Regions from separate parts of the Enterobacter pseudoroggenkampii genome, predicted to be linked through region 2. Evidence: predicted binding sites of a transcription regulator. Region 2 holds the regulator's gene; each other region holds the start of a gene.

Region 1 (4,175 bases), 990 kb from region 2:
AGTGAAACCCCTCCCCCACGATCTCGCCATCTTTGACGATAACGCACCCGACGTTCGGGTTAGGATGGGTAGTAAAACGACCGCGCTGCGCCAGCTTCATGGCTCTCGCCATGTAAATCTCATCCTGCATGAGCTTAATCCTGTAAGCGGGCGATCTCTTCGCCAAACTCTTTGATATCTTCGAAACTGCGGTAGACCGAAGCGAAGCGGATATAGGCGACCTTATCGAGCTTTTTCAGCTGCTCCATCACCAGGTTGCCGATCATTTTGCTCGGCACTTCACGCTCACCCAAACCACGAAGGTAAGATTTTATGTGGTTTAACGCCATTTCAACGTCGTCCGCGCTGACGGGACGTTTTTCCAGGGCCTTCAGCATCCCACTGCGCAGTTTCTCTTCGTTAAACGGCTCGCGCACGTCGTTGCTTTTTACCACGCGCGGCATTACCAGCTCAGCAACCTCAAAGGTCGTGAAACGCTCGTTGCACACCAGACATTGCCGACGACGGCGTACGGATGACCCTTCGCCCACAAGACGAGAGTCGATGACTTTGGTATCCACAGCGGAGCAGAATGGGCAATGCATACGGTATCCCTGTTATCCGGTTAACTAATTTTCATTTTACCCTGATCTGGCCTGACAACAAAGGAAGAGCTTTTTGAGACAAAGGATCTATGTCTGACACGATGATGCTGGCTACCATTAGGACGATCCGTTATTTCAAGGAAATAAACGCAATGACAAGACGTTACCTGAAAATTTTGCTGGTGGGGAGCCTCTTCACCCTTAGCGCCTGTGCACAGCAAACCGAAGTCCGTCAGATGAAACAGAGCGTGAATACGCTCAATACGGCGATGGACAAACTGAACAAAGAAACGGTGAAGATCACCCAGCAAAACGCGCTGAATGCTAAATCCAGCAGCGGGGTTTATCTGCTACCGGGGGCGAATACGCCCGCGCGGCTCAATAGTCAGATTGGCACGCTGAAAATGTCTCTGGTGAACGTGGCGGCGAATGCAAATGGTACTCGCGCAACATTACGCATCCAGGGAGAATCCAACGATCCGTTGCCAGCCTTCAGCGGCACCGTCGAATGGGGACAGATCCAGGGCACCACGGAGAGCTACCGGGAGGTGAATGTTAATCGTCAGCTGTTCACCGCACCGGCCAGCGTGCTGGCTCCGAGCGATGTTGACATTCCACTGCAGCTTAACGGACTGACTCCGGATCAGTTAGGTTTCATCCGTATTCACGATATCCAGCCCGCCGCTCAGTAACCCCTCTTTTAGCGGAGTGAAATGTCACTCCGCTAACATTTACATTTCGTATGGATTGGCAACATAAATGATTGCCGCTACAATCCCGGCCGTTTAAAGTACGCAAACGTGAACGCAATCGATTACGCGTGTGAGAGATATGTGAAACAACACATATTTTTGTGAGCAGGGATTCCTATAATAGGCACCGCAGAAACACGAAATATTTAGAAACGCAATTCGCGCATTTTTCACTCCCGGAAGGGAATTTCAATCAGTGGCATGATTATGAAAAAAACATTACTCGCAGCTGGCGCCGTGCTGGCACTTTCTTCCTCTTTCACTGTTAACGCAGCGGAAAACGATAAACCACAATACCTCTCCGACTGGTGGCACCAGAGCGTTAACGTGGTCGGCAGCTACCACACGCGCTTTTCTCCGAAGCTGAACAACGACGTTTATCTGGAATACGAAGCGTTTGCTAAAAAAGACTGGTTTGATTTCTATGGCTATATCGATATTCCTAAGACCTTTGACTGGGGTAACGGTAACGACAAAGGTATCTGGTCCGACGGTTCCCCGCTGTTCATGGAAATCGAACCGCGTTTCTCTATTGATAAACTGACGGGTACCGACCTGAGCTTTGGTCCGTTCAAAGAATGGTATTTCGCCAACAACTATATCTACGATATGGGCGATAACAAAGGCAGCCGTCAGAGCACCTGGTACATGGGTCTGGGTACAGATATCGATACCGGTCTGCCAATGGGCCTGTCTCTGAACGTGTATGCTAAATACCAGTGGCAGAACTATGGCGCTTCAAACGAAAACGAGTGGGATGGCTACCGTTTCAAAGTAAAATACTTTGTGCCAATCACTCAGGTTTGGGGTGGCCAGCTGACCTACATCGGCTTCACCAACTTCGACTGGGGCTCAGATCTGGGTGATGACAAGAACCGTACCAGTAACTCTATCGCGTCCAGCCACGTTCTGGCCCTGAACTACGATCACTGGCACTACTCTGTCGTCGCGCGTTATTTCCATAACGGCGGCCAGTGGAAAGGTGGGGATACCGTTAACTGGGGTGAGGGTGACTTCACGTCTAAATCAACCGGTTGGGGTGGCTACCTGGTTGTAGGTTACAACTTCTAATCAGTGTGGGTTTCGCCCGGTGGCGCTACGCTTACCGGGCCAACGATCCGAATGCAGGCCGGGTAAGGCGTAGCCGCCACCCGGCTTTTTACTGCTTAACCTTCCGCAAAAAATCTGCCAGAGACCTGTCCGCACTTTCGCTAAACCTCCTTTCCGTAGTCACAATATTGAGGCACCGGTCGAGCCGGAAACAGCGATAGTCATCGCGCCGTTCACACCACGCCGCCAGCAGCCAGCGCTCTCCCCAGAAGAACAGCCCCAGCGGCTGAACCTCACGATTAGACAGCTGTCCTGCTTCATCACGGTAATGCAGCGCCAGCACCTGTTGGGCGGAAATCGCCTGATGAATCCTGTCAAAGTCGCTGCGGGAGTGGCTTTGCATGCAAAAATCCGGGGCGTAGATCCGCGTCTGCTCCGCCTTTCGACGACTCTCCTCGGGCAGGATAGCCAGCACCTTTTCCTGAGCCGACTCCAGCTCGCGCGACAGCGATTCGCCTCCCCAGGTTTTGAGCAGGCGAATCGCGACGATCAGCGCCTCAGATTCCTTATTTGTCAGCATCAGCGGCGGCAGGTCAAAACCCGACATCAGCCGATATCCGCTCCCTGCCTCACCTTCCACCGGCACACCGGAAAGCGACAGGTCGCGGATATCGCGGTAGACCGTGCGCTCGGACACGCCAAGCCGGTCCGCCAGATGCGCTGCCGTTGTCAGACGCCTGCCCCGCAGGATCTGCACAATCTGAAACAAACGGTCAGCGCGTCGGGTCATATATTATTCCGTTCTCAGGCAGGTTGATGGAGGCCGACGCGGTTACCCTCGCTGTCGGTAAACAATGCGATAGTGCCAATGCCATGCGGCAGTTCCAGCGGGCCAAACACGCACTCGCCGCCCGCAGAGGCGATGCGATCGAGCGTGGCCGCCAGATTGTCAGTATGCAGGTAAATAATAGCGCCCTGCAAAGACGGTGTAACGCCGTCAAATTTTGCCAGAGCCCCGCCGGTACCCGGATCCTCATGTGGGAAAACGGCCAGCTCAGCGCAGTCCATTTTCTCGCGACGCAGCGCGAGCTGCATCACTGGCTCATAAAATTTGATAGCGCGATCCATATCCGTGACCGGAATTTCAAACCAGTTAATTACGCTTTTCATACATCCTCCTGACTCTTGTTTGGGTTCGAAAAGAGTCTACGACAGGGCTCCTGACAGCATACTGTCAGGAGTGTTTGTCAGGAGCAGATAAAAAAAATCCCGGTCAACAGACCGGGATTTCGATAACGCGCTAAACGTCGCTTTACGGCAGAATGGACGGCTGATCCGCCCCTTCTTTCTCAACTTTCTGCTGGAGCAGGTGCTCGCGCTTCATGCCGAGTTTCAGAGCCAGTGCAGATGCAACGTAGATAGACGATGCAGTACCGATGGTGACACCAATCAGCATGGTCAGCGAGAAGCCTTCCAGTACCGGACCACCGAAGAGGAACAGCATCAGGATCACCATCAATGTGGTACCGGAGGTGATCAAGGTACGGTGCAGCGTCTGGGTCAACGACACGTTAAAGATTTCGTACGGCGTACCGCGACGGATCTTACGGAAGTTTTCACGGATACGGTCAGAAACCACGATACTGTCGTTCAGTGAGTAACCGATAACGGACATCAGGGATGCCACAATCGTCAGGTCAATCTCAATGTGGAACAGCGACAGTATGCCCATGGTGATCACCACGTCGTGCGCCAGGGCGATAACCACACCGGCCGCCAGTCGCCACTC
Region 2 (4,175 bases):
GGTGGCGGCTCCCCAGACGACCATCGCGATCGCGGCGCCAAACTCATTACGCGCCAGCCACGGAATGGCAATCATGATGACAATCAGCAGGGTTAAGAAGCCCTTCAGCGTGCCGCTTACGGAACGGTCGGCAAATTTCCCACCGAGATAGTTGCCAATCGAGAAGCCCACGCCAATCAGTACCAGCATCGCGGTCACAAAGAGAGGCGTTGCGTGGGTGATGTCATGCAATACCGGTGAAATATAGGTGTAGAGGGTAAACATCGCCCCTGCCCCCAGCACGGTGGTGAGCAGCGCGGAGAGCACCTGCGGGCGCACCAGCACCGACAGCTCTCTGCGCACGTCAGGACGTTCACCCGCGCTGCCTTTCGGCAGGGAGAAGAACAGCGCCACCATCGCGACCACGCCCAGTCCAGCCGTCGCCAGGAATGACATCCGCCAGCCAATAACCTCGCCCAACCAGGTTGCCGCAGGCACCCCGCCAATGTTGGCAATCGTTAGCCCCATAAACATGGTGGCTACGGCGCTGGCCTGCTTATGTTTTGGCACCACGCTGGCAGCCACGACCGATCCCAGCCCGAAGAACGCGCCGTGGTTAAGGCTGGTCAGAATACGCGACAACATCAGCGTGGTGTAGTCCGGCGCAATGGCCGAAAGCACGTTGCCCAGGGTGAAAATCGCCATCAGGAAAATCAGCGCATTGCGGCGCGCGCGGTGCGAAAGGAGAAGCGTCATCAGCGGCGCCCCCACCATCACGCCGATAGCATAGGCGCTGATTAACATCCCTGCCGCAGGGATCGAGACATCCACGCCGCGGGCGATGACGGGCAGTAACCCCATCGGGGAGAATTCAGTAGTGCCAATCCCAAAAGCGCCAATCGCCAGGGCCAGCAGGGGAAAATTGATTTTCATGCGTCAACTCCGGATGCCGTGTCATGTGGTGACACAGAACAAAGAAGCGGAAAGCATGACATCAATCACAAAAAATGAGAAGTTAACAAAATGGCAAAAGATTTTTGCCAGAGAAGTAACAATCGGGTCGATCGGGAGGGAGAAGGCTCTCCCTCCACGTAAATCAGTGCAGCGCAGCCGTCAGACCGGCCGCGACAATCAGAGCCAGCACAATAACGGTGGTGAACAGCGAAAACTTCAGATCGGAACTCATCAATTTTTCTCCTTTTAATCCCCCCACGAAAAGTGAGCCTGCTCATTTTTGCATAATTTACGTCAAAAATCTTCCTGGATTTAGGCTGATAAACACTTTACCTCTTCCCCTTTTCATCAAGATAGGACAAAATTCCACGCTAAATTTATTAGCGTACCGGCCATTGACCCCCTCCTGACGTCCCGTGTCGTTTTCCCGGCGTGCCGCAATTCAAGATTGCGTGATAAGGGTGAGAGAAGGCAAACGTTTACCTTCAAGTTTTTCAGGAGTTTAGGATATGGTCTGGAGTGACATTTAATGGCAACAATTAAAGACGTAGCAAAACGCGCAAACGTTTCCACTACAACCGTATCACATGTAATTAACAAAACCCGCTTTGTGGCGGAAGAGACGCGCAACGCCGTCTGGGCAGCGATCAAAGAGCTGCACTATTCGCCAAGTGCGGTTGCGCGCAGCCTCAAGGTTAATCACACCAAGTCCATTGGATTGCTGGCCACCAGCAGTGAAGCGGCCTATTTTGCCGAGATCATTGAAGCGGTTGAGAAAAACTGCTTCCAGAAAGGTTATACCCTGATTCTGGGCAACGCGTGGAACAGCATTGAAAAACAGCGCGCCTACCTGTCGATGATGGCGCAAAAGCGCGTTGATGGCCTGCTGGTAATGTGTTCCGAGTACCCGGAATCCGTGCTGTCGATGCTCGAAGAGTATCGCCATATTCCCATGGTGGTCATGGACTGGGGTGAAGCGCGCGCGGATTTCACTGATTCCGTTATCGATAATGCCTTTGAAGGCGGCTATATGGCCGGTCGTTATCTGATCGAACGCGGTCACCGCGAGATTGGCGTGATCCCCGGTCCGCTGGAGCGCAACACCGGCGCGGGCCGTCTGGCCGGTTTTATGAAAGCGATGGAAGAAGCGCTGATCAACGTGCCGGAAAACTGGATTGTGCAGGGCGACTTTGAGCCGGAGTCGGGCTACCGCGCAATGCAGCAGATCGTCTCCCAGCCACACCGTCCGACCGCCGTTTTCTGCGGGGGTGACATCATGGCTATGGGCGCGCTCTGCGCTGCCGACGAGCTGGGTCTGCGCGTACCGCAGGATATTTCCGTGATCGGGTATGACAACGTGCGTAACGCGCGTTTCTTCACGCCAGCGTTGACCACCATTCACCAGCCGAAAGATTCGCTGGGCGAAACGGCCTTCAATATGCTGATGGACAGGATCGTCAACAAACGTGAAGAGTCGCAGTCCATTGAAGTTCACCCGCGTCTTATCGAACGCCGTTCCGTTGCGGACGGTCCGTTCCGCGACTACCGTCGTTAATCGCTTTACGGGGCCAGCTATGCTGGCTCCCGTAACCATTCCCGGTTTAGCGTTTCGCTGTCTCCCAGATAATCCAGCAGCCAGGCCATCGCAGGCGAGACATCACTTTGCTGCCAGGTCAGGCAGCAGGCCGCATCCGGGAACGGATTCTCCAGCGTCAGCTCAACCCACTCTCCGGTATCGATGCGCGGACGCGCGAAATGAACGGGCACCATCGCGACGCACAGTCCGGCGCTGAGGCACGTCGCCGACGATTCCCAGTCAGGGGCCACCACCCGCCGCTGGTTGTCCAGAAGCCAGGTGATACGCTTAGGCAATGAACGGGAGGTATCCTCCAGCACCAGCGACGGCCAGTTGCGTAGCGTATCATCGCTGAGCGGCCCCTCCATCGCCGCCAGCGGATGATCGCTTGCCACCACGCACTTCCAGCTCAGCATCCCCATATCGCGAAAGGCGTAACGTCCCCCGACCGGGATCGCCTGCGTGGCCCCGATTGCCATCTCTGCCCTGCCGTCCGCCAGCGCATCCCAGACGCCGTTGAACACCTCCTGCGAGACCCGCAGCTCGACATCTGAAAAATGACGATAGAAATCGACGATCATCTGCCGGGTACGTTCCGGCTTAACGATGTTATCCACCGCGATGGAAAGATGCCCCCGCCAGCCGTTAGCGATCTGCTGACACTGTTCGCGGGTGATCTGCATTTTTTTGATAACAGAACGCCCTTCCTTCAAAAACCACGCCCCTGCGGGCGTTAATTCCACATCACGATGGCGCCGCTCAAACAGCGGAACCGCCAGCCACTCCTCCAACTGACGCACCGTGTAGCTGATGGCCGAAGGGACGCGGTGCAGCTCCTGCGCTGCACCGCTAAAGCTGCCGTTACGCGCGACAGCATCGACCACTTCAAGAGAATAATCTGACCACATTTTCTGCCTGCAAAAAATTTGAATGCACCCGCCAAATATTAGCGTTTCACAAGCGGCTTTGCACTCCCTACACTCTGCGCCAACGTACACCTGCCTCCTCAGGAGAATAAGAGAATGCAACCCAGGAAAGGATTTTTAGTCTGGCTCGGCGGCTTAAGCGTGCTGGGCTTTTTGGCCACCGACATGTACCTGCCCGCGTTTGCCGCGATGCAGGAAGACCTGCAAACCCCTGCGGCGGCCATCAGCGCCAGCCTGAGCCTGTTCCTTGCCGGTTTCGCTTTCGCGCAGCTCCTGTGGGGACCGCTCTCGGATCGCTTTGGTCGTAAACCGGTACTGCTGCTGGGTCTGGCCATTTTTGCCGTGGGCTGCCTGGGGATGCTGTGGGTGCGCGATGCCACCTGGCTGCTGGTGTTGCGCTTTATTCAGGCCGTGGGCGTCTGTGCTGCGGCGGTGACCTGGCAGGCGCTGGTGACCGACTACTATCCGGCTAACCGCACAAACCGTATTTTCGCCACCATTATGCCGCTGGTGGGTCTTTCCCCTGCCCTGGCTCCGCTGCTGGGCAGCTGGATCCTCGCGCACTTTGACTGGCAGGCCATTTTTGCCACGCTGTTTGCCATCACGCTGGTACTGATGCTGCCGGCGTTTGCCCTTAAGCCCGCGCATAAAAAAGAGGCGCATGCGGATGCGAAGCCGATTACCTTCACCTCCCTGCTGAGCGCCAAAGCGTATCGCGGCAATGTCCTGATTTACGCCGC
Region 3 (4,175 bases), on a different contig from region 2:
ACTAACCGTCAGGAAGCGGTGCGCGCACTGGCTGAACAGGCGGATGTGGTGCTGGTGGTCGGCTCCAAAAACTCGTCTAACTCCAATCGCCTGGCCGAACTGGCGCAGCGCATGGGGAAGGCAGCGTTCCTGATTGATGACGCGTCGGATATTCAGGAAGCGTGGGTTAAGCATGCGGCCTGTGTCGGCGTGACGGCCGGGGCGTCTGCGCCAGATATTCTGGTTCAGAACGTCATTTCCCGTTTGCAGGAGCTGGGCGGTGGCGAAGCGGTGCCGCTGGAAGGACGTGAGGAGAACATCGTTTTCGAAGTCCCGAAAGAACTGCGCATTGATGCCCGCGAAGTCGAATAGTCCCTTTTCTGATGAAAGGCCAGCACCTCCTGTGCTGGCCTTTTTTTTAACCGTTACTTTATCGTGACGACAAAATCATGTCTTTTACTGATATTTAAGTCGGTTTCACGTTAAATTCTAATTATCGGTGTTTTCAGTTGGCAGTGCTTCTCAAGGCTGGTTAATCTGAAAACGGTTTACATCATTTTAACGTAAGAGAATAACTATGCATGATGCACAGATCCGTGTCGCCATTGCGGGCGCGGGTGGACGTATGGGCCGTCAGCTTATTCAGGCGGCTCTTCAGATGGATGGCGTCGCGCTTGGCGCGGCCCTGGAGCGTGAAGGTTCTTCACTTCTGGGGACCGATGCCGGTGAGCTGGCGGGCGCAGGCCACACGGGCGTTACCGTGCAAAGCAGCCTGGAGGCGGTAAAAGAGGACTTCGATGTCTTCATCGATTTTACCCGCCCGGAAGGGACGCTCACGCATCTGGCGTTTTGCCGTCAGCACGGCAAGGGGATGGTGATCGGCACCACCGGTTTTGACGACGCGGGCAAGCAGGCTATCCAGGATGCATCAAAAGAGATTGCGATTGTCTTCGCCGCAAACTTCAGCGTGGGCGTTAACGTCATGCTGAAGCTGCTGGAGAAGGCCGCGAAGGTGATGGGCAACTATACCGATATTGAGATCGTAGAAGCTCACCACCGTTACAAAGTTGATGCGCCATCAGGTACGGCGCTGGCGATGGGCGAAGCGATTGCGCATGCACTCGATAAAGATTTAAAAGAGTGCGCGGTCTATACCCGCGAAGGTCACACCGGCGAACGCGTACCGGGCACCATTGGTTTCGCCACCGTGCGAGCGGGTGACATTGTCGGCGAACACACGGCGATGTTCGCCGATATTGGTGAACGTGTCGAGATTACGCATAAAGCCTCCAGCCGAATGACATTTGCTAACGGCGCCGTACGCTCCGCTTTGTGGCTGAAAAATAAGAAAGATGGCCTTTTTGATATGCGAGATGTGCTCGATCTCAACAATTTGTAAGCATTATTACCCATCGTGATGTGGTTATTGCAGTCGTAATTGTTTGATTGCATAGGGCAATATTTTATTGCCCTTTTATTTTGACTGTTTCAATGTTAATCAGGCTATAAGCCTATAAAAACCTATCTATTGCTGCGTATTAACGTTGCTGAAATGTAAATTTTGACCATTTGGTCCACTTTATGATGCTCCATCCGCTGATTTTTTATTAAACCAGGCGCGCAAGCGTTTTCCGCAGTGATTTACCTGATCTTTTTGTCGCTTAAGCCTCATTCCTCTCGCCAGGCCTGCAAAAGACTAAACAAAATATCCGTTTTAAGTTGACTTTTACCCACCAAATCCCCAGAATGCCGCCGTTTGCCAAAAATCCGCTGGCAACACATTTGCATTGATCCATGACATGGTTATGAATTAATATGCAAATAAAGTGAGTGAATATTCTCTGGAGGGTGTTTTGATTAAGTCAGCGCTATTGGTTCTGGAAGACGGAACCCAGTTTATCGGTCGGGCCATAGGGGCAACGGGTTCGGCGGTTGGGGAAGTCGTTTTCAATACTTCAATGACCGGTTATCAAGAAATCCTCACTGATCCTTCCTATTCTCGCCAAATCGTTACTCTTACTTATCCTCATATCGGCAATGTCGGCACCAATGCTGCTGACGAAGAATCTTCTCAGGTACATGCGCAAGGCCTGGTCATTCGCGACCTGCCGCTGATTGCCAGCAATTTCCGCAATACCGAAGACCTCTCTTCTTACCTGAAGCGCCATAACATCGTGGCGATTGCCGATATCGATACCCGTAAGTTAACGCGTCTGCTGCGCGAGAAAGGTGCACAGAACGGCTGCATCATCGCGGGTGATAACCTCGATGCGACGCTGGCGCTGGAAAAAGCGAAAGCCTTCCCGGGCCTGAACGGCATGGACCTGGCGAAAGAAGTGACTACCGCTGAAGCCTACAGCTGGACTCAGGGTAGCTGGACGCTTTCAGGCGACCTGCCGGAAGCGAAAAAAGAGAGCGAGCTGCCGTTCCACGTGGTGGCCTACGATTTCGGCGCCAAGCGCAACATCCTGCGCATGCTGGTTGACCGCGGCTGCCGCCTGACGGTGGTGCCGGCACAAACGTCTGCCGAAGACGTGCTGAAGATGAATCCGGACGGTATTTTCCTGTCCAACGGCCCTGGCGACCCGGCGCCGTGCGATTACGCTATCGCCGCCATTAAGTCCTTCCTGGAAACCGACATCCCGGTATTCGGCATCTGTCTCGGCCATCAGCTGCTGGCCCTGGCGAGCGGTGCGAACACCGTTAAGATGAAGTTCGGCCACCACGGTGGTAACCACCCGGTGAAAGACATCGATAACAACACGGTGATGATCACCGCGCAGAACCACGGCTTTGCCGTCGATGAAGCCTCAATGCCGGCTAACCTGCGCGTGACCCACAAGTCGCTGTTCGATGGCACCCTGCAGGGCATCCACCGTACCGATAAGCCAGCGTTCAGCTTCCAGGGCCACCCGGAAGCCAGCCCGGGCCCACACGACGCCGCGCCGCTGTTCGATCACTTCATCGAACTTATCGAGCAATACCGTAAGACCGCTAAATAATCAGGAGCCGAGAAGACAATGCCAAAACGTACAGACATAAAAAGCATCCTGATCCTTGGCGCTGGCCCGATCGTGATCGGCCAGGCCTGTGAATTCGACTACTCCGGCGCGCAGGCGTGTAAAGCCCTGCGCGAAGAGGGTTACCGCGTTATCCTGGTGAACTCTAACCCGGCGACCATCATGACCGACCCGGAAATGGCTGATGCAACCTACATCGAGCCGATTCACTGGGAAGTGGTGCGTAAAATCATCGAGAAAGAGCGTCCGGACGCAGTGCTGCCAACCATGGGCGGCCAGACGGCGCTGAACTGTGCGCTGGAGCTGGAGCGTCAGGGCGTGCTGGCCGAGTTCGGCGTGACCATGATTGGTGCGACCGCCGACGCGATTGATAAAGCAGAAGACCGTCGCCGCTTCGACGTGGCGATGAAGAAAATCGGCCTCGACACCGCGCGCTCCGGTATCGCACACAACATGGAAGAAGCGCTGGCCGTTGCGGCTGACGTGGGCTATCCGTGCATCATCCGTCCATCGTTCACCATGGGCGGCACCGGCGGCGGCATCGCCTACAACCGCGAAGAGTTCGAAGAGATTTGCGAACGCGGTCTGGATCTCTCCCCAACCAAAGAGCTGCTGATTGATGAATCGCTGATTGGCTGGAAAGAGTACGAGATGGAAGTGGTGCGTGATAAAAACGACAACTGCATCATCGTCTGCTCTATCGAAAACTTCGATGCGATGGGTATCCACACCGGTGACTCCATCACCGTTGCGCCAGCTCAGACCCTGACCGACAAAGAGTATCAAATCATGCGTAACGCCTCGATGGCGGTACTGCGTGAAATCGGCGTGGAAACCGGCGGTTCTAACGTGCAGTTCTCCGTTAACCCGAAAACCGGCCGTCTGATTGTTATCGAAATGAACCCGCGCGTGTCCCGTTCCTCCGCGCTGGCCTCTAAAGCGACCGGCTTCCCGATTGCGAAAGTGGCGGCGAAACTGGCGGTGGGCTACACCCTCGACGAGCTGATGAACGACATCACCGGTGGCCGCACCCCTGCGTCCTTCGAGCCGTCCATCGACTACGTTGTCACCAAAATTCCACGCTTCAACTTCGAGAAATTTGCAGGCGCGAACGACCGTCTGACCACCCAGATGAAATCTGTCGGTGAAGTGATGGCGATTGGCCGCACGCAGCAG

Evidence for each region. Region 2 encodes PurR, which represses purine synthesis genes. Its sites were predicted from a motif close to CANGCAAACGTTTGCNTG; they were not measured.
Region 1: the regulator PurR is predicted to act here: its motif matches at 1,388-1,405, upstream of OTG14_RS00545 (nucleoside-specific channel-forming protein Tsx).
Region 3: the regulator PurR is predicted to act here: its motif matches at 1,597-1,614, upstream of carA (glutamine-hydrolyzing carbamoyl-phosphate synthase small subunit).

Annotation. Positions count from the first base shown of each region.
Region 1 covers NZ_JAPMLV010000001.1:111,705-115,879, reverse strand. The annotation lists gene ribD (bifunctional diaminohydroxyphosphoribosylaminopyrimidine deaminase/5-amino-6-(5-phosphoribosylamino)uracil reductase RibD) at 1-130, opposite strand, end outside; gene nrdR (transcriptional regulator NrdR) at 135-584, opposite strand; gene OTG14_RS00550 (SadB/YajI family lipoprotein) at 737-1,276, shown strand; gene OTG14_RS00545 (nucleoside-specific channel-forming protein Tsx) at 1,544-2,407, shown strand; gene OTG14_RS00540 (helix-turn-helix transcriptional regulator) at 2,496-3,176, opposite strand; gene OTG14_RS00535 (VOC family protein) at 3,191-3,556, opposite strand; gene secF (protein translocase subunit SecF) at 3,699-4,175, opposite strand, start outside.
Region 2 covers NZ_JAPMLV010000001.1:1,101,618-1,105,792, reverse strand. The annotation lists gene OTG14_RS05420 (MFS transporter) at 1-912, opposite strand, end outside; gene cydH (cytochrome bd-I oxidase subunit CydH) at 1,076-1,165, opposite strand; gene purR (HTH-type transcriptional repressor PurR) at 1,463-2,488, shown strand; gene punR (DNA-binding transcriptional activator PunR) at 2,506-3,417, opposite strand; gene punC (purine nucleoside transporter PunC) at 3,532-4,175, shown strand, end outside.
Region 3 covers NZ_JAPMLV010000002.1:179,089-183,263, reverse strand. The annotation lists gene ispH (4-hydroxy-3-methylbut-2-enyl diphosphate reductase) at 1-351, shown strand, start outside; gene dapB (4-hydroxy-tetrahydrodipicolinate reductase) at 557-1,378, shown strand; gene carA (glutamine-hydrolyzing carbamoyl-phosphate synthase small subunit) at 1,833-2,981, shown strand; gene carB (carbamoyl-phosphate synthase large subunit) at 3,000-4,175, shown strand, end outside.